DNA from 3 places in the Neobacillus phoenicis genome. Region 3 is predicted to be linked to each of the others. Evidence: riboswitches for the same ligand, from Rfam matches in the RefSeq annotation. Region 3 holds a riboswitch; each other region holds the start of a gene.
What was found. A riboswitch is a leader RNA that binds a small molecule or an ion and turns the genes downstream of it on or off. The one in region 3 is predicted to bind S-adenosylmethionine.
Positions count from the first base shown of each region.

Region 1 (8,147 bases), 2.6 Mb from region 3:
ATTCACTTTAATCCCGAGGTCTATCACATCATAACCATTATTGCTCAGTATAATGTCTACAAGGTTTTTACCAATATCATGGACATCACCTTTTACAGTCGCTAAAATAACTTTGCCTTTTGTCGCAGATACATCTCCTTTTTCCATATGCGGCTCTAAATGCGATACCGCGGCCTTCATCACTTCTGCACTCTGTAAAACCTCAGCAACAATTAATTGGTTATCATTAAAAAGTCGCCCAACTTCTTTCATGCCATCCATTAACGGTCCATTAATGATATCAAGCGGGGCAGGATAGCTTTCCAGCGCCAAATCCAAATCTGGTAATAATCCTTCTTTCGTGCCCTCCACAACATAATAAGCGAGACGCTCTTCTAAAGTCATGTTTGGAACCGTGCTCTTCGCCTCTTTCTTTTTACCACGGTAAAACTCCGTAAAAACAGCTAAAGTCTCATCAGTTGTTTTAAATAACAAATCCTCCGCTAATGTAACTTCTTCCTTAGAAATGGAGGCAAAGCGCTCCAACTTTTCCGTATTCACAATGGCGTAATCCAAACCAGCCTGTGTACAGTGGTAAAGGAATACCGAATTCAAAATTTCTCTGCCAACAGGTGGCAATCCAAACGACACATTACTAATCCCAAGAATCGTTTGTACTCCTGGAAGCTGCTCCTTGATTAACCTAATACCTTCCACAGTAGCTTTAGCCGAACCAATATATTGCTCATCACCAGTACCTACAGGAAAAACTAATGGGTCAAATATCAAATCCTGTGGTTTGAGTCCATATTTGTTTACCAACAAATCATGAGATTGTTTAGCAATCTCAAGCTTGCGCTCGGCAGTAACTCCCATACCTTCCTCATCGATGGTACCGACAACAACAGCTGCACCGTAACGATGAATCAAAGGAATAATCGCTTCAAAGCGTTCCTCGCCATCCTCAAGATTTATTGAATTAATAATCGCTTTTCCTTGAGAATATTTGAGTGCTTTTTCAATAACCTTCTCATCGGTTGAGTCAATTACAAGAGGTACCTTAACTTTTTTTACGACCTCTTTAATGAAATTTTCCATGTCCACGATTTCATCGCGGTCAGGGTCAGCAAGGCAGATATCAATGACATGAGCGCCGCCTTTCACCTGTGCCCGTGCAACTTCTGATGCCTCTTCAAATTTCCCTTCAGTGATTAACCGTTTGAATTTACGAGAGCCAATGACATTCGTACGCTCTCCCACCATGATTGGACGTAGTGTAGGGTCATCGTAAACAAATGGTTCAATACCTGATACCATGTGAACAGAAGATGGCTCATATCCCCGCGGCTGATAATTTTTCATTGCTTCAGAAATAGCTTTAATATGTTCAGGAGTCGTGCCACAACAGCCGCCGACAATATTTAACCAGCCATGCGCAGCAAAATCAGACAGCTTTTTCGCAAGGATCTCTGGTGTTTCATGATAGTGTCCTTCTTCATCAGGCAGACCCGCATTCGGATAACAGCTAACGGCAGTTGTCGCAAGATTGGAAAGGGAACGAATATGATCCTGCATAAACTCAGGACCCGTTGCACAGTTCAGTCCCACTGCAGCTGGTTTCATATGCTCAACTGAAATATAGAACGCTTCGATGGACTGTCCAGCAAGAGTGGTACCCATTGGTTCAATCGTACCTGAAATCACAATTGGAAGAGTAGTTCCTGTTTTTGCAAAAGCACTTTGTATACCAGCAAAACCGGCTTTGACATTCAACATATCCTGGCTTGTTTCAAGTAGCAGCAAATCAACACCACCGTCAATTAAGCCAATCGCTTGTTCCTCGTAACTTGCCGCAAGCTCATCAAATGTCGTTCCCCCGGTTACGCTTAGTGTTTTTGTCGTCGGGCCCATTGATCCTGCAACAAAACGTGGCCAGTCCTCAGAATATACCTTTTGCACCTCACCAATCGCAATCATCGCAGCAATTTTATTTATTTCATAAGCTTTGTAGCCGAGACCGTATTCATCAAGCACGAGGCTAGTTGCGCCAAACGTATTGGTTTCAATAATGTCTGCTCCTGCCTCAAGATATTCTCGGTGAATATTGGCTATAACTGAAGGAGCAGTTAAATTCAGGTTTTCATTACAGCCTTCGAATTCCTCTCCGCCAAAATCCTCAGCGGTAAGGTTGACTCGTTGCAGCATCGTTCCCATGGCTCCGTCCATTACGAGGATTCGTTTCTTCAACTGATCAGTAAATGATGTTTTCAGCAATGTTGTTCCCCCTCACTTCACTTGCACGCTGACGGGCATAATGGGCCAGCTCTGCAGTTAATTCGTAACGTAAAAATGGTGTAATTAAATAAATTCCATTAAATAAATCTAGAGCAGCATCAATGAGTGACTTCGTAATAGCAATACCTTCCCGAGCCGCTTTTAGTGGTTGATCGTTTAGCACGGCCATTCGCTCGCGTATCGAATCAGCAATTTTAATCCCAGGCACTTCATTATGGAGGAATTCAGCGTTTTTACTACTTGTCAGTGGCATGAGGCCAATATAAATAGGTGCCTTAAGGTGTTTGGTATGTTCATAGATTTCAATCAGTTTTTCTTCTGAAAAAACAGGCTGGGAGATGAAATAATCTGCACCAAATTGAATTTTCTTCTCAAGCCTTTTAACAGCCTTCTCGAGTGAGCGCACATTTGGATTAAAAGCTGCTGCCACACTAAAGTCGGTTTTTTGTCCTAAGTCTTTACCGGAAAAAGACAAACCTTCATTTAGTTGCTTAATCATCTGAATTAACTCAAATGATGACACATCATAGACAGATGAAGCACCGGGGAAATCTCCTACTCTCGCAGGATCGCCCGTAATCGCAAGTACATCATTTAGCCCGAGGGTATGGAGCCCCATTAGGTGGGATTGTAAGCCAATAATATTCCGGTCGCGACAGGCAATGTGAATAAGCGGTCGCATGCCTAATTTTTCCTTCACTAAATATCCCAATGATTCATTGGAAATACGCACAGTCGCAAGGGAATTATCAGCTAGAGTAATAGAATCAATTCCTGCTTCTTTTAATGCTTTGGCTCCTTCGAAAAACTTGGTCGTATCTAGCTTTCTAGGAGGATCTAATTCTACGATAACAGATGGTCTCTCTTTCACAATCTCTTGTAGGGGAGCATACTCCCTTATAGGAGAGGGAGCTGGTTCAACCACAATCTGCTTTGGTTTTAATTTTACTATTTTTTCAGTAATTGGAACACTATTCTTTAATTCCGCTGCAAAGCCTCGAATATGTTCTGGAGTGGTACCGCAACAGCCTCCAATTAAACGTACCCCTTGCTCACGGAACGCTTTTGCCGAGTTTCGGAAATAATCTGCATCTCCCTCATAGTGGAACTTTCCGTCCGTATAGGCAGGGAGACTGGCATTTGGATAGGCTGATAGAAATGCATGTTCAGGTATTTCTATCTGTTCCAATGCTAGAAGCATATGATGGGGGCCAAGCCGGCAGTTCAGACCGACGACATCGGCTCCAAGACCTTCAAGCCGTTTTAAGGCATCATTGACAGGAACTCGGTCCTGCAAAAATCCTGGCTCCTGATGGGAGACTTGTGCAATGATGGGCAGGTTGGTTTCCTTTCTAGCAATGGTTAAAATCGTTTCAAGTTCTTCTAAATCGTAAAAGGTTTCAAGTAACAAACCGTCTACGCCTTCAAGGAGAAGGCAATACAATTGTTCGCGGAAGCTTCGTTTTAATTCTTCAATGGTGATTGAATCCGGTTTAATTCCTCGATTCCCGCCAATCGTTCCAAGGACGTATGCTTGTTTATTTGCAGCGGCTCTTTTAGCAATAGCTACGGCAGCACTGTTAATTTCCTTTACAGAATCCTCCAAACCATATCGCTGTAGCTTTAAATAATTGGCGGCATATGTGTTGGTCTGAATGACATCAGCACCGGCATCAATATATGCTTGATGGATCGACTGGATATGTTCTGCCTGGGAAAGGTTTAGTTCCTCTAAACAACTATCCTTTCCGTACGAATACAATAAAGTACCCATGGCTCCATCGGCTATTAAGATTTGATTTTTTAATTTTTCTAAAAAGCTCATCGCTATTCTCCCCGCTCGAATACTAATTGACTTCGATTAACTTTCTCAAACGCTTGGGAAAAATCCTTAATTAGATCATCTGGATTTTCAAGTCCAACCGATAGTCGGACGAGGCTATTAGTAATCCCGCGTTTTTCTCTTTCCTCTTGCGGCATGGCGGCATGTGACATTTTCGCCGGATAGGAGAGAATCGATTCGACTGCTCCCAGGCTGACAGCGAAAACAGGGATTTCTACATTGGCCAAAAAGGTTCGGAGCGCATCTTCACTTTCTAATTCAAACGATAAGACAGCTCCCGGCCCCGCTGCTTGCTTGTTCTGGATGTGATATTGTGGGTGACTTTCGAGCCCAGGATAATGCACCTTTTTCACAAGCGGATGTTCAGCTAAAAATTCTGCGAGTTTAATAGCTGATTTCTGCGATTGTTCTAGACGAACATGAAGTGTCTTTATCCCTCTTAGCACGAGCCAAGCATCTTGGACGCCCAATATAGCACCAAATCCATTCTGTAAAAAGCCTAATCTTTTCGCCAAGTCTTCATCCTTAACCACAGCGAGACCCGCCACGACATCGCTATGCCCAGATAAAAATTTCGTTGCGCTATGCAGGACCACATCAGCCCCTAATTCCAAAGGCTTTTGATGAGAAGGGGTAAGAAACGTATTATCAACAAAGGTTAACGCGTCAATTTCCTTTGCTAAACTGCTAATTGCCTCAATATCAGTCACTTTCATTAATGGATTGGAGGGTGTTTCCACATATAACGCTTTTGTATTTGGCTGAATCGCTTGTTTTACTTCGTCTAAATTGGTCATATCCACAAAGGTATGTTCAATACCGAGCCGGGAAAGGACCTGTGTGACCATCCGGAACGTACCACCATACACATCTTCGGTAACGATAATATGATCCCCAGCTGAAAGCAGAAGGAACGCAGTAGAAATGGCGGCCATACCAGAAGAAAAAGCAAAGCCTTTTACACCACCCTCAAGTTCTGCAATCACATCCTCAAGCGCTTCTCTTGTTGGATTTAAGCTGCGACCATAATCGTATTTACCGAACTGGTCGAAATCAAATTGGTGGAAGGTGGATGCATGCTGAATGGGAACACTAACCGCACCCGTTGTCGGGTCCACTTTATGCTGATTATGAAGAAGTCTGGTTGCAAAGCTATATTCTTCGTGTGACATTACGCAATCACTCCTTCTTTCACATTTGCGAAAGCCTTTTTCAAGTCTTCAATTAAGTCTTGTGCATCTTCAATCCCGACGGAAAAACGCAATAATCGATTACATACTCCGGATTGAATTCGAATTTCTTCCGGAATATCCGCATGTGTTTGTGTAGCAGGATACGTAATAAAGCTCTCCGTTCCACCGAGACTTTCTGCAAATGTAATAAGAGATAATCCTTGTAGGAATGGATTTACCCATGCTTCAGCTTTTACTCGGAAAGAGACCATTCCGCCGCGTCCAGGATATAGAACATCTGTCACTCCTTCATGATTGGAAAGAAACTCCACCACCGCTTTTGCATTTTTTTCGTGTCTGTCCATTCGAAGCGACAGGGTTTTCATTCCGCGCATTAACAGCCAGGAATCGAACGGGCTAAGTACACCACCCGCACCATTATGATGAAAAGCTAATGCTTCACATAGTTCCTTTCCTTTAGCGACAATCAATCCTGCAAGTACATCGTTATGACCACCCAGGTATTTCGTTGCACTATGAATAACGATATCAGCCCCGAGTTTAATCGGTTGCTGTAATAGTGGGGTATAGAAGGTATTATCAACAATCAAAAGAATCCCGTGCTTCTTGGCAATTTGAGAAACAGCGGCAATGTCCGATTGCTGCATGAGGGGATTAGTAGGAGTCTCCAAAAAAATGGCCTTTGTTTGTGGAGTAATCTTCCCTTCGATTTCTTCTGGACAACAGGTATTTACATATTGAGTGTTTAATCCCCATTTTTTAAAGCCTTGTTCTAATAAGCGATAGGTACCGCCATATAAATCCTCGCTTACCAGCCATTCATCTCCCGATTGAAATAAGGAAAGAATCGTGAAAATAGCAGCCATACCTGAACTGCAGGCAAAACCTTGATCACCAGCTTCTAAATCAGCAATTGTTTTTTCCAGGAGCTGACGCGTTGGGTTCCCTGTTCGACTATAGTCAAACCCTGTTGATTGTCCGATGCCTTCGTGTCGATAAGCAGTAGAAAAATAAACAGGCGGGTTCACTGTACCTGTTGCAGACTCGCTGCGGTTTCCAATTTGGGCTAGTTTCGTGTCAATTTTGTACATAATGCACACTCCTTAAAGTTTGATGTAATTAGGGTTTAGATTGCCTACTTTAATGCTACAGGGCGTTAAAGCTTTCAGATAAATAAAAAAAGTCTTCTTATAAGAAGAAGACTTTTGTATGTACGACACACTTGTCATTCTTCTTATCTTGCAAATTAGTAAAATTTGCAGGACTTAGCACCTTTTCAATGAACAAACCATTCATTGAAGGTTGCTGAGGCGTCGCAGGGCCATTCCCTCAACCTCTCTTGATAAGAAATCAATTATTTAGATTATTTATAAAATTTACTACAGATTGATGGGGATGTCAATTTGTTTTTAACTATTGAGGAAATTTGAGTTATACAACGGAGAGACAAAATATTTATTTTATTATCTTAAAATTTGTTGACAGTAATAGTTTATGGATTTATTATTAGTTATAACGAACGTTCTTGATAAAGAACCAGTATAGGTGATATGTTACATAGAAAGTAGTTTTATTAATTAAATTACGATAAATGTCAGGAAAAAAGGATTAGATTTGATTCCTGATATTTAAGTATGGCTTAACTGTTCTTTTTAGTGAACATGTGAATAATAGACGTTATAAATTTTTATAGCCTGGCAGGAGGAAAAGATGAGCGCAATAGCCGGAATTTATCATTTGAATGATGAGCCTATCAATCTAGAACATGGGAACAGGATAATGAAAGCACTAGAAAAATATCCGGCCGATGATATTCAAACTTGGCATAACGACAAAGTCTTCCTTGGCTGCCATGCACAGTGGATCACACCTGAGTCTCTTGGTGAAAAGCTCCCGTATTATGACCATGATCGAAAACTAGCGATTACTGCGGATGCAATTATTGACAATCGTGAAGAGTTATTTGAGAGATTACAAGTTGATAAAGGGAAAAGAAAAGATATCACTGATAGTGAACTAATCTTACTTTCCTATTATAAGTGGGAGGAAGATGCACCAAAGTACTTAGTTGGTGATTTTGCTTTTATGATATGGGATGAAAAGAAGCAGAAACTTTTTGGGGCTAGGGATCCTTTAGGATATCGTACTCTTTACTATTATAAAGAAAATTCTAGTTTCACATTCTGTACTGTTATTGAACCTATTATATCTTTGCCCCACGTTAATAAGATACTAAATGAGAAATGGTTAGCTGAATTTTTGGTCTTATCCTTATTAATTGATACCGTAGATGCTACGATGACACCTTACTTAAATATTAATCAAGTCCCACCATTTCATAGTATAAAAATTGAAAAAGGTAAGATAAACATATCAAAATATGGGAAATATTTTTCAGATAAAAAGATTAAATTTAAAAAGGATTTTGAATATGTTGAAGCTTTTCAGGAGATATTCAATAAAGCGGTTAAAGACAGGCTCAGAACACATCGGAATGTAGGCTCCCATTTAAGTGGAGGGTTAGATTCAGGCGCAGTTGTTGGATTTGCTGCTAAAGAGCTAAAAAAAGTAAATAAAGTATTACATACCTTTAGTTATATACCACCAGGGGATTTTATTGATTTTACATCCAAAAGATTTATGGCAGATGAAAGGCCATTTATTAAAAAGACTGTCGATTATATAGGCGGAATTAATGACCATTATTATGATTTTGAGGGAATAAGTTCGTATACAGAGATAGATGAAATGTTAGAAGTCAATGAAATGCCCTATAAATTTATTGAAAACTCTTTCTGGCTAAAAGGAACTTTTGAAAAAGCAAGTTTAGAAGATGT
Region 1 covers NZ_CP154847.1:1,614,393-1,622,539, forward strand. The annotation lists gene metH (methionine synthase) at 1-2,253, opposite strand, end outside; gene AA0X95_RS08305 (bifunctional homocysteine S-methyltransferase/methylenetetrahydrofolate reductase) at 2,231-4,099, opposite strand; gene metC (cystathionine beta-lyase) at 4,102-5,289, opposite strand; gene AA0X95_RS08315 (methionine biosynthesis PLP-dependent protein) at 5,289-6,401, opposite strand; SAM riboswitch class I at 6,542-6,659, opposite strand; gene AA0X95_RS08320 (asparagine synthase-related protein) at 7,021-8,147, shown strand, end outside.
Region 1: it holds a riboswitch for S-adenosylmethionine, as region 3 does, so the genes downstream of both, AA0X95_RS08315 (methionine biosynthesis PLP-dependent protein) here and mtnW (2,3-diketo-5-methylthiopentyl-1-phosphate enolase) in region 3, are expected to answer to the same signal.

Region 2 (8,147 bases), 2.6 Mb from region 3:
GAGCAATAGCTGTAACGGTAATACCGGAAATGAGAGCAGGCATGGATTCTGGTAGTAACACCTTCCAAATAATCGTGCTTGTTGTTGCTCCCATTGATTTAGCTGCTTCAATAACCCCTTTATTTATCTCACGCAGGCCAATCTCCACCATCCTAGCATAAAAGGGAGCAGCGCCAATGATTAGTGCCGGCAAGGCCGCATCTTCCCCAATCATCGTTCCTAATAGGAAGGTGGTGAACGGAATTAATAAGACAATTAAAATAATGAACGGAATGGAACGAAAAATATTAACGATTCCACTAATGATCGTATTAATCGGCTTATTTTCCCACAGATTCCCTTTCGTTGTTAGGAAAAGAAGTAAGCCCAAGAATGTCCCCAAGATAAAGGTAACGAGAACCGAAATAGCTGTCATATAAACGGTGTCTTTCGTGGCGTCCCACATCATGATCCAATCGACATTTTCAAAATATTTTCCACTATTATTCATTTGTAACCACCTCCAAACCAACCTGCTGAGAACGAATAAAGTCTATGGCTTTGTTTACTTCTTTTTCGTCACCATCAAGATGAATAAAGAGAGTTCCATATGAACCACTTTGCGTTTGCGAAATTTTCCCCTGCAGTATATTTACTGTAACATCATGGTGTCTGATTAAATTAGAGATGAGCGGCTGCTCAGCTGACTCGCCAATGAAAGTCAATTGAACGATCTGACCGGAATGATACCTTGCCAGCAAATGTTCCGCCGTTTCTTTTGTTTCTTCTGGCTCTGTCACCTGTTGAACAAATCGTTTCGTAATTTGCTGCTGCGGATTACGGAACACCTCTAACACGGAACCAAGCTCCACTACACGGCCGCTTTCCATTACAGCTACCCGGTGACAAATTTTTCGAATAACATGCATTTCATGTGTAATCAACACAATGGTCAGACCTAGCCGCTTATTGATATCGACTAACAAATCCAAAATGGAATCTGTTGTCTGAGGGTCCAGTGCTGAAGTTGCTTCGTCACAAAGTAAAACCTTTGGATTATTAGCAAGGGCTCTCGCAATCCCTACCCGCTGTTTTTGTCCCCCACTCAGTTGTGAAGGATAGGCGTTTTCACGTCCTTCAAGTCCGACGAGTTTGATGAGCTCATTAACTCTTTTCTGTCTTTCAGGTCCCTTTACACCTGCAATTTCCAGTGGAAAAGCAATATTTTCACTTACTGTTCTTGACCAAAGTAAGTTGAAATGTTGAAAGATCATACTAATCTCTTGACGTGCTTTACGAAGCTCACTGCCCTTAATCTTTGAAATGACACGACCAGCTACTGTGACTGATCCATCGGTTGGTAGCTCCAACCCATTAAGCATTCGAATTAACGTACTTTTTCCGGCACCACTATATCCTATGACCCCGAAAATTTCCCCCTCTTGAATTTCTAAATTCACGTCATCGACCGCTTTTAGCTGGCCTTGTTTGGAAGGAAAAATCTTACGGACGTTTTTTATTGAAATCATTTGAATCACCCGCTTCTATCCTATTTACCTAAAATTCAGAAAGAATCTACTATATCCTGTCATTTACCTATAGAATTTGACTGTTTCCTTGAAAAGATTCTATTTTAGAAAAATAAAAAGCCTTTCTGCACGGGCAGAAAGGCATTAGTAAAATAGACCTTTCTCCCATCTCCCAAAGCAAACGCTTTGTGTGAATTGGCACCATTTCAATGTAACATTGACGGTTGCCGGGCTTCATCGGGCACATCCCTCCACCTCTCTTGATAAGAGCTTACAGCATTCTATATTCAATTAAGACGTTAGTCAATTTCAGTAGTTATTTTAGTACGAAAGCTATCGTATCACGGATAAAAAAGGGTGTCAATAAAAAAATCTATTAATTCTTACTTATCACATTAGGTAAATTTTAGGCATTTGCTTTGATAGATGCCAGTCCCGTTGCTGTCTCAATCGCAGATTCGAGATCATCAATTAAGTCTTCGACATTTTCAATCCCAATAGAAAGACGGATTAAGTCCTCCGACACACCTGCCGCCTTCAAACCCTCTGCATCTAATTGCTGATGAGTGGTACTGGCTGGGTGAATGATTAGACTTTTTGAATCGCCAACATTGGCAACGTGCGCCCATAAGGATAGTGAATCAATGAGCTTTGCTCCTGCTTCCTTCCCACCCTTAATTCCAAACACAACCATGGAGCCTGCGCCCTTAGATAAATATTTTTTCGCTAATTCATGGTCTGGATGTGATGGATGCCCTGGATAGGATACCCATTCTACTGCTGGGTGGTTTAATAAGTAGTCTACGATTGTGTTCGTATTGGCTACATGCTCTTTCATCCGAACATGCAAGGTTTCAAGGCCTAGTGTAAATTGGAATGAATTTTGTGGGCTCAGTGCCGGACCGAGGTCTCGCAATAATTGTACACGTGCCTTTACAATATACGCTACAGCGCCTAATGCTTCTGCATAGACAAGATCATGGTAGCTTGCATCTGGAGTTGTAAAGCCAGGGAATCGAGAAGAATTCCAGTCAAACTTCCCACCATCGACAATAACGCCGCCCGTTGTTGTCCCATTACCTAAAAGCCACTTTGTTGCAGAGTGAATAACAATGTCTGCCCCGTACTCTATCGGTCTGCATAAGTATGGAGTTGCAAAGGTGTTGTCGATAATTAATGGGACGCCTGCCTCGTGTGCAATATCTGCCACTTTTTCAATGTCCAGCACACGTAAGCTTGGGTTTCCAATTGTCTCTGCGAAAACTGCCTTTGTTTTTGGAGTTATTGCAGCTCTGAAATTCTCCGGATTTTCAGCATCAACAAATTTGACGTTAATTCCGTATTTCGGAAGGGTCACTGCGAATAAATTATACGTTCCACCATAGAGGTTGGAAGCAGCAACAATCTCATCTCCTGCCTCAGCCACATTAAGAATAGCGAGGGTAATTGCTGCCATACCGCTTGCAACGGCCAGTGCTCCCACACCGCCTTCTAACAAGGCTACTCTTTCTTCAAATACGGTTGTAGTAGGATTATGAATACGGGTGTATATGTACCCTGGTTCTGCTAAACTAAATAGGTTTGCTGCATGTTCAGTACTTTTAAATTGGTAGGCATTGTTTTGATAGATAGGAACTGCACGAGCACCTGTTACTGGATCTGGAGCCAAACCTCCATGAACACTTAATGTTTCAAATCGATACTTCTTTTGATTTTCTCCCATTATCCTAGCTCCTCCCTTAAATAAACAAAAACCCCCGCTTCATAAGAAGAGGGGGCTCTCTTCTTATCTTTCAGAGCTTTTTATGCTCTGCTGGATTTAGCACCGTGTATAAACCGGTTGCCGGGCTTCAAAGGGCCAGTCCCTCCGCCACTCTTGATAAGAATGTTTATGTGATTGTTTTAATTGATAGAATATTTAAATAATACATTACAGGATGTCCCTTTTGAAGTCAATGATTTTTATATAATTTTTGCAAGATCTTCCTGTGCTTTTGTGAGAAAAAAAAGGGACTCAAGTAATAATGCGATTCGTAACGAAGTATCTACTTTTATCTCCCGTTTTTGTTCTAGCAACCGTAATCTAGTTGTTCCTTCAATTAATTGTTTCATTGCGGCTTCATTGCCACTAATCTCGTAGATGCTTTGTTGCGCCGATGGATTTTGGAGAATAAAAACAGCACCGTTTTTTATCACTAATTGCACTACTTGATGCTCGCAACGGAGATTTACCTGTACCTCTGCTTGATGAATTAAAGGATAGACATGTTCCTGCTGTTGCATTTTTACGAGGAATTTTTGGATAGCTTCGATCATTAATACCACTCCGGTCTAAACGTGTATACCTTAACTATTCCGCAAACTAGACAGGAAACCCTTTTATAATTACTCGACAATATGTGGACTGATAGGCAAAATTTCCTGAGAAATATGTCGGATTTATGCGCCACTAAAAAAAAGACCACCCGAAAATAAAGGTGGTCTTAATCTACTGAATTTTTTAGGGTACCATCCAATTCAACAGACTACTATTTTGCAGGAATGTCAAAATTCCGATTAGGACAACCAACACAATACTATGCTTAAATGTGAAGCGGAACAAGTCTGCTTCTTTTCCAGCAAGACCCACTGCTGCACACGCTACAGCAATAGATTGTGGGGAAATCATTTTTCCTGTTACCCCCCCTGAAGAGTTTGCAGCAATTGCTAAAATCGGGTCCATACCAAGGGACTGCGCAGTAATCTTTTGCATGTTCCCAAACAATAAGTTTGATGAAGTATCAGAACCAGTGATAAACACCCCCAACCAACCGAGGATTGGAGAGAAAAAGGAAAATAGTACATCCGTTTTTGCTAGAGCCATTCCCAGGGTCGTACTCATCCCTGATGCGTTTGTAACGTAAGCAAATCCGACCACTGAACCGATTGTAATGATAGGGTATTTTAATTCATTAAGCGTTTCCCCGAAGGTTGCTACCCATTCCTTCCATGAAATTTTAATGATAAACTTCGATACTGCAGCTGCAAGTAGAACCGATGTACCAGCTGCGCCTAAGATTTCAAGTTTATAGATGGCAGGAACTGGAGCTCCGGCAGAGTTAATAACTTTATTATTTAATAAGGGTACTTCAGGTAACAATGTTAACGCGTGACCTAAAGAGTTAACCGCTTTCAGAATAACGTTTGATCCTTCATAATGTCCTGACAATGCAAGCTTGATTGTTGGAATTCCCCAAATTGTAATAAAAGATGTTAATACAAGAAATGGTGACCATGCTTTAAAGATTTGGCCTCCTGTATATTTTACCTGCTGATATTTAGGTGCTTTTGCGGTAAGGGCAGCAGCCATTTCTTGTTCGTCTGAAAATCGGAAAATAGTTTTCGGTTTCCAAAACTTCAAGAAGATCGCTAAAGCAAATAATGAAACCAGTGCTGATAAAATATCCGGAAGTTCTGGGCCAAGGAAATTAGAGCTTAAGAATTGAGTCACTGCGAAAGAAATACCCGTAATTAAAATCGCAGGCATGATTTCCAATGCTTTCTTAAACCCAGCCATGATTACAACTAAATAAAACGGTATAAATAATGATAAAAATGGTAATTGACGGCCAACCATTTTGGAAATTTCTATTGCTGAAACTCCTGTAGGTCCTTCAACCGCAATGATGGGAGTACCGATTGCACCAAATGCAACAGGCGCAGTATTGGCAATTAAACAAAGTCCAGCAGCGTAAAGTGGATTAAATCCAAGACCAACAAGTAGCGCTGCAGAAATAGCAACCGGAGCGCCAAAACCCGCTGCCCCCTCAAGGAAGGCTCCGAATGAGAACGCTACCAAAAGTGCTTGAAGACGTCTGTCCTCTGTGAGTGAAACAACAGAATTACGTATTATATCGAATTGACCTGTCTTTACGGTTAATTTGTAAAGGAAAACAGACGTAATAATGATCCAGCCTATTGGTAATATCCCATAAACAGCACCCTGTGTTGCAGACATGACTGCCATTTGAGCTGGCATCTTAAATGCAACGACTGCTAGTACTAAAGCAATTAGCAAGGTCGTTAATCCAGCCAAATAGCCCTTCATACGTTTAACTGCTAGGGCCCAGAAAAAATATAAAATTGGTATAAGTGCTACCAGAGCGGACAAGGCCAAATTGTCCTGAACCGCTGTAAAATTTTGTGTGAATGTCATAGTTAATCCCCCATAATAGAAATATTATGTTTCCAAGGAACAGTCGATGTTCCCTCTTACAGAAACATTGATTGAATGTTTCTGATAGAACAGATAAATAGGCACTATGATGACTGAAAAATATGTAAGTAATAAAAATGGTTACTTAATAAATCATGGTAACCTCTTATAAATTTTTAATCTGAAACCCTCCCTCCTCTTCGTTTCCTATTAAGGAACAGCGTTTGAAATTGTTGCAGAGGACCAAACATTGTTATAGAACAATAACTATTTTTGTTGTATAACACCGCTTTATCTACACTTAATTATACAAACTTCGGTCTGAATTTCAATAATTTTCCGAAAATTATGAGTATAAAAATTAAAAAACATTTGCCCAATATATCTATACTGGACAAATGTTTTTCCTCTTAACTGATCCTGCTTTCAAAACCAAGTCTTGCTGAGATTTGTTTACCAATGTGCAGCATTCGTGACTGAAGAAGTTTCATTCGTTCATCTGTCATTCTCATCGTCGGTCCTGAGATACTGGCTGCTGCAATGACTTTGCCTAAATGGTCAAAGATAGGAACGGCAATGCAAGTGATTCCATATTCGTTTTCTTCTAGATCTAAAGCATAGCCATTTCGCTTCACATCCGCCAATTCCCGTATAAAATCGTCTTTATTAGTGATCGTTTTCTCTGTGTGCAATGCCATTCCTTTACGTTCAAGAATATCCAGTACTATACTAGTAGGAAGAAAGGCAAGGATCGCTTTTCCAACGGAGGTACAATGCATGGGAGCCCGTTTGCCTACTTTAGAATGCATCCGTAACGTTTCATTTCCTTCTAACTTTTCTATATAAACCACTTCTCCCTGATCATAAACAACAAGATGGATAACTTCATTGGTTTCATTTTCCAACTGTTGTAGAAAAGGCTTTGCCTCTGCCCTTAGATCAATGGATTCTAGCAGCTTTGAACTGATTTCTAAAAATTTGTAACCAAGCTTATATCTGCCTGTATCCTCATCCTGCTCTACATATCCATACTGGACAAGTGTTGAAAGAATTCGGTAAACAGAGCTTTTATTAATATCTATTTGTTTCGCAATCTCTGTAACACCCAAGCCACCCTTTTTTAAACTAACAAGAGTAATAATGTCCAATGCCCGGCTTACAGATTTAACCATATTCTCTCTTTCCACAATTGTTCACCTCTAAATTGCTGACCCATAATAGCTTACATTATAGCATATATTTTTACCGGGCATTGCAGGGTATTAATAAGTGTTTGCATGCTCTTTTGCAATTACAAATGTATTGCGTAAAGTTCCAATCCCTTTAATTTCGCATTCGATCACATCTCCAGCACCAACAAACTCTGCTCCAACCGGACTGCCTGTCAGGATTACATCTCCTGGCTTCAGAGTCATCACATTCGTAAGATAAGAAACCATTCTTCTGATTGGAATAATCATTAGTTCGGTTTCACTATTTTGCTTTTCAATTCCATTCAGTTTAGCTTCAACCTTCACTGCAAATGGATCCAGTTCTGTTTCAATAACAGGACCAAGGGGAGTGAATGTGTCAAAGGATTTACCGATTGTCCAATGTCCGTCCTGATGAAAAAATTGAGGCGCCGTTACGTCGTTTCCAACTGTGTATCCAAACACGTAATCAAGCACTTCAGATTCAGGTACATTTTTGGCCTCTTTTCCAATGACAATCGCTAATTCAGATTCAAACTTAACCTTCTCGATACCTTCTGGAATGATTATTTCTTCTTCAGGTCCAATAACAGATGAGGTTGGTTTAAAGAAGAAAACTGGAATTTCCGGAAGCTCAGAAGGAAGGTCTTCAAGCTTGGATACGTAATTTGCTCCAATTCCAATGATTTGATTTGGCTGTAAAGGAGCAAGTAATGTCACGTCAGCAGTGGAGAATATCTTGCCTGTGTACTCCCAATCTGCAAAAATATCTCCCTCAATTTCTCTGATTTCGTTCTCTGTAATCACACCTGTATAGATCGACGAACCTTGAGCAAATCTTGTAAATTTCATTATAAAACTCCCTCTCAAACAATGTTTTCTAGTTCAATTTGCTTTCTGGCAACTCCCGACTTGATCGCAGCTTCCGCAACTGCAATTGTTACTGCTTCAGCAACTCTATTATCAAATGCGTGTGGAATCACATATTCGTGGGAAAGTTCTTCAAACGAAATTAAATTAGCAATGGCGTAAACCGCAGCCAACTTCATTTCTTCATTAATTTCAGACGCATGAACCTTAAGCGCTCCTTTAAAAATCCCAGGGAATGCAAGTACATTATTAACTTGATTCGGCAAATCTGACCGTCCTGTACCTACCACCGCAGCTCCAGCTTCAATGGCTTCTTCCGGCATGATTTCGGGCACCGGGTTAGCCATTGCAAAAATAATCGCATCCTGGTTCATGGACATGACC
Region 2 covers NZ_CP154847.1:1,529,346-1,537,492, reverse strand. The annotation lists gene AA0X95_RS07850 (methionine ABC transporter permease) at 1-490, opposite strand, end outside; gene AA0X95_RS07845 (methionine ABC transporter ATP-binding protein) at 483-1,508, opposite strand; SAM riboswitch class I at 1,671-1,778, opposite strand; gene AA0X95_RS07840 (O-acetylhomoserine aminocarboxypropyltransferase/cysteine synthase family protein) at 1,915-3,231, opposite strand; SAM riboswitch class I at 3,292-3,394, opposite strand; gene AA0X95_RS07835 (hypothetical protein) at 3,471-3,824, opposite strand; gene AA0X95_RS07830 (L-lactate permease) at 4,009-5,703, opposite strand; gene AA0X95_RS07825 (IclR family transcriptional regulator) at 6,114-6,890, opposite strand; gene AA0X95_RS07820 (fumarylacetoacetate hydrolase family protein) at 6,966-7,745, opposite strand; gene AA0X95_RS07815 (NAD(P)-dependent malic enzyme) at 7,760-8,147, opposite strand, start outside.
Region 2: it holds a riboswitch for S-adenosylmethionine, as region 3 does, so the genes downstream of both, AA0X95_RS07840 (O-acetylhomoserine aminocarboxypropyltransferase/cysteine synthase family protein) here and mtnW (2,3-diketo-5-methylthiopentyl-1-phosphate enolase) in region 3, are expected to answer to the same signal.

Region 3 (8,147 bases):
ATTCGAGTGAAACGCCTTCTATTTTACCTTCGTTTTGTTCAATAAAGACCCAGACCCCACGATAATCGTCTAGATTCATGTAAACCCCTCCCTGCGGCAACTGATTAATCTTTGTTATTTAGATGACTGGATTGTTAACAGATCTTTTTTCTCTATTAACAATTCCATGAGCTGCTTCACTTGCTCATCAGCAGTACCCTCAAGTCTTTTACCACCCTCTGGTCGTGGAGGTGTAAACATTTTTCCTACAATGGTCGGTGAACCCTTAAGTCCTAATTGAGAACGTTCAACATTCTCAAGATCACTTACTGCCCAGATAACAGGTTCATATCTTGCTGCACTAATCATGTTCGTCATTGGCGAGTAGTCGATTTCATTTATTTCTTTTTCAACTGTTAATAAGCAAGGTAGCTCAGACTGAATGAGTTCATATCCGCTGGTTAATTTTCTTTTGATTAAAATGGTCTTCTCCACTTGATTAACTTCTGTAACTTCAATTACATTTGTAACTGGTGGAATATCCATCCTTCTTGCGATTCCTGGTCCAACCTGTCCTGTATCTCCGTCAATCGCATGTTTCCCACAAATCACTAAATCTACTGGTAGATCCTTCCCGATTCTTTCCAATGCTTTAGATAAGGCATAACTTGTTGCAAGTGTATCTGCACCCGCAAAGGCACGATCAGAAATCAAATAACCTCTATCTGCACCTATTTCAATACTTTTTTTAATTACAGCCGTTGCCTGCGGTGGTCCCATTGACAAAACCGATATGGTACCTCCCGTTTTTTCCTTAATTTTCACAGCCTCTTGAACAGCATGTGCATCATAAGGATTTAAAATAGCCGGAGCACTTCGGCGGTCGAGTGTGTTTGTTTTAGGATTAATTTTAATGATTTTTGTATCAGGTACTTGTTTGACACATACGACAATGTGCATGTAGGACTTTCCCTCCTCCATATAGTCTAAGATTGGTGAAAGCGTTTGCTTCCTTTGGTTATAAAAAATGCTTTTATTAACGATAATATGAACCGTAACACAAGCATAGTACCAAACAATGATGGTTTTCTTTTTTTTCTTCCAAAAATCAATGAAACTTCGGATAAACTAAATAAGCATGACAAACTTGGGTAGATTCTAGGGAGTAGGATTAAAATAATGATAAAAGTTGAAGTAACGACAAATTGTGGTAAGATATGTAGTTAATCATGATGTGAGATTGTATAAATATAGCACTAATATAACTATATGAAATATTGGGATATAAACAATGATAAAAATCACAGTACTGTCTAAAATTGTAGATTTTATGATTATAAGGAAGGAGGAAAGAAATGAAGGGGTTATTTTTGGGAGTGTACTCTCTGCTTTATCTACTGGAGCTGGAGCGTTACTGATCTTATTTATTCATCATTCTATTACGCATCGATGGAAGGACGTATTGTTAGCCTTTAGTGCAGGTATTATGATGGCAGCATCTACTATTGGGTTGATTCCGGAGGCCCTCAAATATGGAGGATATCTATCCCTTTTTGTCGGTGTTTGGTTAGGGGTAGGGGTACTAACTCTCTTGGAGAAAAATATTCCCCACATGGACTTACAACATAATAAAAAGGGAATTCATTTCGATGAAAAAGCTTTGTTAATTATCGCTGCTATTACTTTACATAATATCCCTGAAGGTCTATCTGTTGGTGTAAGCTATGCATCTGTAGAAGGAGATACTGGAAATTTGATCGCATTAGCAATCGGTTTTCAAAATGCTCCAGAAGGCCTTCTTGTCGCTCTCTTTTTAATAAACCAGCAAATTAGTAAATGGAAGGCCTTCATCATAGCGACCTTAACAGGTGCTATTGAAATTGTTACTTCATTATTAGGGTATTTTTTAACTTCATTTGTTCAAGGCCTTGTTCCATATGGCCTATCTTTTGCGGCAGGTGCGATGTTATTTATCATTTATAAAGAATTAATTCCCGAAAGTCACGGAGACGGAAATGAGCGGGTATCAACCTATGCGTTTATCGTGGGGCTGTTAATTATGGTGTTAATAATTGATATTTTTTAATAGGACAAGTATCTTCTCAATGTATTTTAGCTGCTTTGTACCTCTCCAAATTCCATTTAGACTAATACTTTTGGCCAAATCATAATCATTTGTTTAAAAGCAATTATAACTTCTTCATTTGGTCTGGAAGCTTGTCCCATTACCCTATGGTAATCATTAATTAATTCATCAAGCTCTTGGCTATATTTAATTGTTTCCTCACTTGTATAGCCCAACGTGTTTGCACAATTTATCATTAATTCCCTTTTGACCCTTATCTGTTCTATCATTTCATTTTGATTAATACTATCCTTGTACAATGTTATCCTCCTACTCATTACCCTGTTACTGTAATTCACTAAAAAAGTTGACTACTTGAAGAATTATGACAAGAATTTCTTTAAAAGTAAATACATTCGCAAAAGTAGACAAAACATTCTATTTCTTTCGTTTTTCGACAAATTTCTTCGATTTTTTCAAGCTTTTACGACAATTGTCTCCGACCCCCGTCGATTGCATAATGACAAAATTTACCACGGAAAATTAGTAAGGAAAATGATTGAACAAGTATCTTTTTTATGAATGGATTATTAAGCTAATGATAAAAATTTTTCCAAAATACTTCCAACTCCGAAAAATGAATTCAAAATAGATAAAAAAACTGACTACATCTGTTGCAGTCAGTTTTCCTTTTTTAAAGTTCTACTTCTTCTTTTTCGTAAATGGGAACCCAGCCTTCGGTTGTAACAAAAATTCTTACTGCAACAACCTTTCTGTCTTCTTCAAGTGTAAAATAATGTCTTGTATTTTCTGGTACAGAGATCAAATCACCAGGATTTAAATGAACTTCAAAAAACTCTCCATCTTTACCTTGAATAACAAATACCCCGTGACCACTTACAATAAAACGAACTTCATCATCTGTGTGATGGTGCTCGTTTTTAAAATTAGTAAGTAATACGTCAAGATTTGGTGTGTTTTCAGATAATGAGATTACATCCTGTGCTTTATAACCACGTCTGGCAGAAATATCTGCGATTTCGGTTTCGAAAGTGTTTAAGATTTCTTCTTTTTCTTCATCGCTTAAAAGATATTTTTCTACTAACGTTGCTGGAAGCTTGCTAATATCCCAGTTTTCATAAATAACTTCCTGACTTTCTAGGAAGCTTGCAACTGCCTCCGGCTCGTGAATTTGATCTTCTTTCTTTTGAAATGTAATATATGCCATTATAAATCAGCCTCTCCTGTATAAGTATTTTAAATGTAATCTTCATTTTGATTTCCGCTCCAGGTGCTTCAATTCAACTTACAGCTTTAACATATTTTTCTCTTTTAAACTACCTTAAATAATTGGTATGGTTTATGTTCGAGTAACCGCAGTTGGTAACGGAATAAAAATTCAGATGCCTCTAGGATTTTTTTTGCTTCAAATGCATTCCGTCCCCACACTGTAATTCCATGGTTTCGGATTAGTACAGCACCGCTGTCTTCGGAAACATGTTCTGAAAATTTATTTGCAAGTGTAGGAATGTGTGCATAATTTCTTATAATAGGTATCTTTAAAATGGCATCCTCTTCCCATTTATCAAAAGCCTTAATTAACTCTTGACCCTTGAAGGTAACCTCTCCATGATCACCATAGACCTCTGAAATCACATTATTATCAATGGTATGAACATGAAGACTACAACCTGCTTGTGTCTTGCGATAAATCTCCACATGAAGAAGTGTCTCTGCTGACGGTTTTAAATGTGTCTCTTCTACCGGTCTGCCAAATTCATCCACTAGTAAAAAATCCTCTGCAGTCCGCTTACGTTTATCCTTCCCGCTAGCAGTCACTAAAAATTGAAGCGGATGATCACTCACTTTAATGGCAAGGTTTCCACTTGTCCCCATAAACCAATCTCTCTCTGCCAATTCATCCTTAATATCGGCTAATTCTGCCCATCTTTCCTTTAACATGTTAGCTCACCCACCTCAATTCTTTTATTTATTTCCTCGATACAATCGAAGAAAGTATGAAACCCTTGATGGTTAATACCCCATTCCATACATTTTTCCAGAAGTAAATCCCTCGCTAACACAAAGTCAGCATGTTTAGCAGCCTCTAGGTCGGTTACAGAGTCGCCTATTACGATTTTAAAACTCCCCTTTGGATTGTTCAGTTTACGCATAATACTTGGCTTACAGCAACCACAATCATTGTTACAAGAGGAATCACATTCATGTGGCCAAAGTATATTAATTGTTTCTCCAGAAAAATCAGAATGATTACAATACACTCCATCAAAAGGAGCGTATTCTGCTAGGATCGGATGGACAAAAAAGTCTATACCGCCACTTACAATATAGAGGGGAATACCCTTTTCCCGAACATACCCTACAAACTCCTTAAAGCCAGGTCGGATTTTTGCATTTTCAATTGCAAATTCCGTTATTTCTTTCTTCTTATTACTAGGCAATAAGGAAAATAATTTCCCCACACCCTCATTCACTGAAATCTGACGAGAAAGAATTGAATCCTTTATTCCCACCCATTCAGGAGGAGCAAATTGTTTCATTATAGCAATGATGTTATCACTTTCTGTAATCGTTCCATCAAAGTCACAATAAATAACCGGCTTTGTCATTTAGACCGTCACCTCGGCATTTCCCCAAAGCTGAAGTGCCTTTTTAAGTTCAGGATACTGCTCCGCTCCTACTGAGAGTGTGTTTCCCTGAAGAATAGCATCCACTGCTTGTCGGAAGGCAAGGCCACCTCCCCGAGCACCGTCTGGATGCCCATGAACGCCACCACCTGCATTTATGACTGAGTCGATTCCAAAGTCACGAATTAACAAGGATACCAACCCTGGATGTATTCCTGCTGATGGCACTGGAAAGGCCTTTTTATAAACATCCTCTTTCGTGAGTTCAGCTGCAATCGAAAGTGCAGATGTTTTTTCTAATGCCACTGTTCCATATGGTGATGGGAACAGCGATAAATCGGCACCTGCATAACGTAAAAGCTTCCCAAGAAGCAAGGAATGGGAAAAGCCATATTGGGATGAAGAAGTTAACGCGCCGCTTACTGCTGGGTGTGCCATTAAAGGCAACCCAATCTCATAATCCTCTCTTAATTCTTGGAGGACATCTAATCCATAGGAGAAGACATTAAATAATAGTAAGTCTGCTCCCAGCTCAGCCGCTTTTTTTGCCTTGTCCTTAAGTTGTGAGGTTCTCCCAGTCAGGTTTACTGCGTACAGCGTTCTATGACCAGTCTCTTCCAGAACTTCATTTAACACTTGTTTTCCTTTTGTAATTCTTTTTTCAAAAGGTGTTAATTCATTTTCAAAGAGAATCTCATCATCTTTGACTAAATCAACACCACCAAGAGCTTGCTGCTTTAACTGTTCTACCAAAAAGTGTATGTCCTTACCAAGTACGCCTTTAAAGATGCTCATCACTAATGGTCTTTCATATACGTTTATTTTCTCTCGAATTCCATCAATACCGAATCTAGGACCAGGAAAATGACTCTTCAAACGATCATCAAACTGCAAATCTAGTAATTTTATTTTTCCATCTAAGGACAGTTTTCCGAAAACAGTGGTTAAGATCGCTGGCAAGTCGGAAGAGAAGTTAATGATTGGATAGGCAATTCGAATGATGGCTAGACCTTCTCTTTCAGAGTCTTTCCCTTCAATTGAAACGACTCGGCCTTTATGCTTGCGTAATTGGTTCTGCTCGAGCTCAGGAAGATTCGTCCAAGAACCTACCGTTAATCCAAGTGCAATTTCCTCTGCTTTTTTCTCCGGATATTTTTCATCATGTACAAGATATGTGGCAATTATTTCAGACATTTTTTCAACTTCCCTTCAGAAAACATAAAAAACCTCTTCGAAAAGAAGAGGTTAGCATCACAAACTAACATCTTCTCATCTTTCAGCCAGATTGCTGCAAGATTTAGCACCGTGCTTAACATTTGTTAAGTCGGTTGCCGGGCTTCATAGGGCTTTTCCCTCCACCTGCTCTTGATAAGAAAACGATTCGTATTTATTCACTTTTATAAGTTGTTAAACTTTATTTTGGATTATCGCAAGAAAAAAAACATTTGTCAACTTATTTTTTGAACATTTCTAAACAACTAATTCTTCTGACAGCTTCAGCTAACCGTTCTTCGGATGATAATAAGCCCACACGTACAAAGCCTTCACCATATTCACCAAAACCAATACCTGGTGCGACCATAATATGTGCTTGCTCAAGTAGAATTTCAGCAAACTGTCCAGATGTGTACCCAGAAGGTACCTTAAGCCATGCAAAAAAAGAACCCTTTGGTGCGGTTACATCCCATCCTATCGATCGAAGTCCTTTAATTAATACATTTCTTCTTCGCTCATATAGTTCATTCAATTCTCTAACACATTCTTGTGACGCAATTAAGGCTGTAGCAGCCGCTTCTTGAACCGCTCCGAACAAACTTACATACAGATGATCCTGTAGGAGTTCAATCGCAGAAATCACACTTTCATTACCTACTGCAAATCCTACACGCCAGCCAGCCATATTGTAGGTTTTAGATAAAGTATAAATTTCGATTCCTACTTCTTTAGCCCCTTCGGTTTCTAGGAAGCTTATCGGTCTCTGACCGTCGAAACCAATGGCACCGTAAGCAAAATCGTGAACAACGCAAATATTTTGATCGTTTGCCAGTTTCACAGTTTCTTTGAAAAATTCTTCAGTGGCCACAGCACCGGTAGGATTATTGGGGTAATTCAAAAACATTACCTTTGCTTTTAATAACGATTCGGAAGAAAGTTCGGTGTAGTCAGGTAAAAATGCATTTTCCTCCCTCAATGGCATGGTAACCATTTCCGCTTTTGCCAGAGCCACACCTGACCAATAATCTGGATAACCGGGATCTGGTACAAGAATGGTATCCCCTGGATTCAACAAGCACTGTGGAATTTCTACAAGCCCTGCTTTTCCTCCAAAAAGGATAGCCACTTCCTTATCAGGATTGATCGTTACTCCATACTCTCTCAAGTAAAAATCAGCTGCTGCCTGTTTTAAATATCTATGCCCCTGAAACGGAGAATATTTGTGATTGATGGGATTAGCTGCCGCCTCCTGTAATTTTGACACGATATGCTCTGGTGTCGGCTGATCTGGATTTCCTTGTCCTAAATTTATCACGTCATGCCCTTCGGCAATATACTCTCCAACCTTCTTTACAAGGCCTGCAAAAAATTGTTTTGGCAGACTATTTAATAGCTCTGATGGTGGAAATTGTTTCATCACTCTCTCACCTGCTTATTCATTACAAATTTTTGTTGAAATTCTAGTCACAAATGATATAACTTTTATAACAGCTTGTAAAGAAAAAATTCTGATATTTCGAACCGGAGGGAAAATTCTTTGAAATTAAACATATCTTGTATACAAATGGATATCGCCTTTGGTAATCCATATGAAAACTATCATTCTGCTGAAAGACTGATTGAAAAAGCAATGGAAACGAAGCCTGACATTCTCGTCTTACCTGAACTCTGGACTACCGGATATGACTTAACACGGCTTGATGAAATTGCAGATGACCAAGCGATACAAACGATTCAGTTTCTACAGGAGGCAGCAAAAAAATACCAAGTTCATTTCGTTGGAGGATCCGTTGCAGCCCGCAATGATAGCGGAGTAAAAAATACTTTGATTATCATTAACAACGAAGGCCAGTTGGTTCATCAATATAGTAAATTGCATTTATTCAAGCTTATGGATGAGCACCTTTATTTAGAGGCAGGTACAGAAAAAGGCCTATTCCAATTAGAAAATCGTCAGTTTGCGGGAGTCATTTGTTATGATATCCGTTTTCCTGAATGGATACGTACCCATACTTCACTTGGTGCTGAAGCACTATTTGTGGTCGCAGAATGGCCTGAACCACGTTTAGCACATTGGCGGGCCTTGTTAATATCTCGAGCAATTGAAAATCAATGTTATGTTGTTGCCTGCAACCGGTCTGGAAGTGATCCAAATAATAAATTTGCTGGTCACAGTATGATTATTGACCCTTGGGGAGAAGTGATTGCTGAAGCTGAGGATGAAGAGGAAATCCTATCTG
Region 3 covers NZ_CP154847.1:4,328,914-4,337,060, forward strand. The annotation lists gene AA0X95_RS22205 (electron transfer flavoprotein subunit alpha/FixB family protein) at 1-79, opposite strand, end outside; gene AA0X95_RS22210 (electron transfer flavoprotein subunit beta/FixA family protein) at 115-939, opposite strand; gene AA0X95_RS22215 (ZIP family metal transporter) at 1,310-2,065, shown strand; gene AA0X95_RS22220 (Spo0E family sporulation regulatory protein-aspartic acid phosphatase) at 2,122-2,364, opposite strand; gene AA0X95_RS22225 (1,2-dihydroxy-3-keto-5-methylthiopentene dioxygenase) at 2,739-3,272, opposite strand; gene AA0X95_RS22230 (methylthioribulose 1-phosphate dehydratase) at 3,377-4,006, opposite strand; gene AA0X95_RS22235 (2-hydroxy-3-keto-5-methylthiopentenyl-1-phosphate phosphatase) at 4,000-4,674, opposite strand; gene mtnW (2,3-diketo-5-methylthiopentyl-1-phosphate enolase) at 4,675-5,886, opposite strand; SAM riboswitch class I at 5,959-6,067, opposite strand; gene AA0X95_RS22245 (pyridoxal phosphate-dependent aminotransferase) at 6,146-7,324, opposite strand; gene AA0X95_RS22250 (carbon-nitrogen family hydrolase) at 7,445-8,147, shown strand, end outside.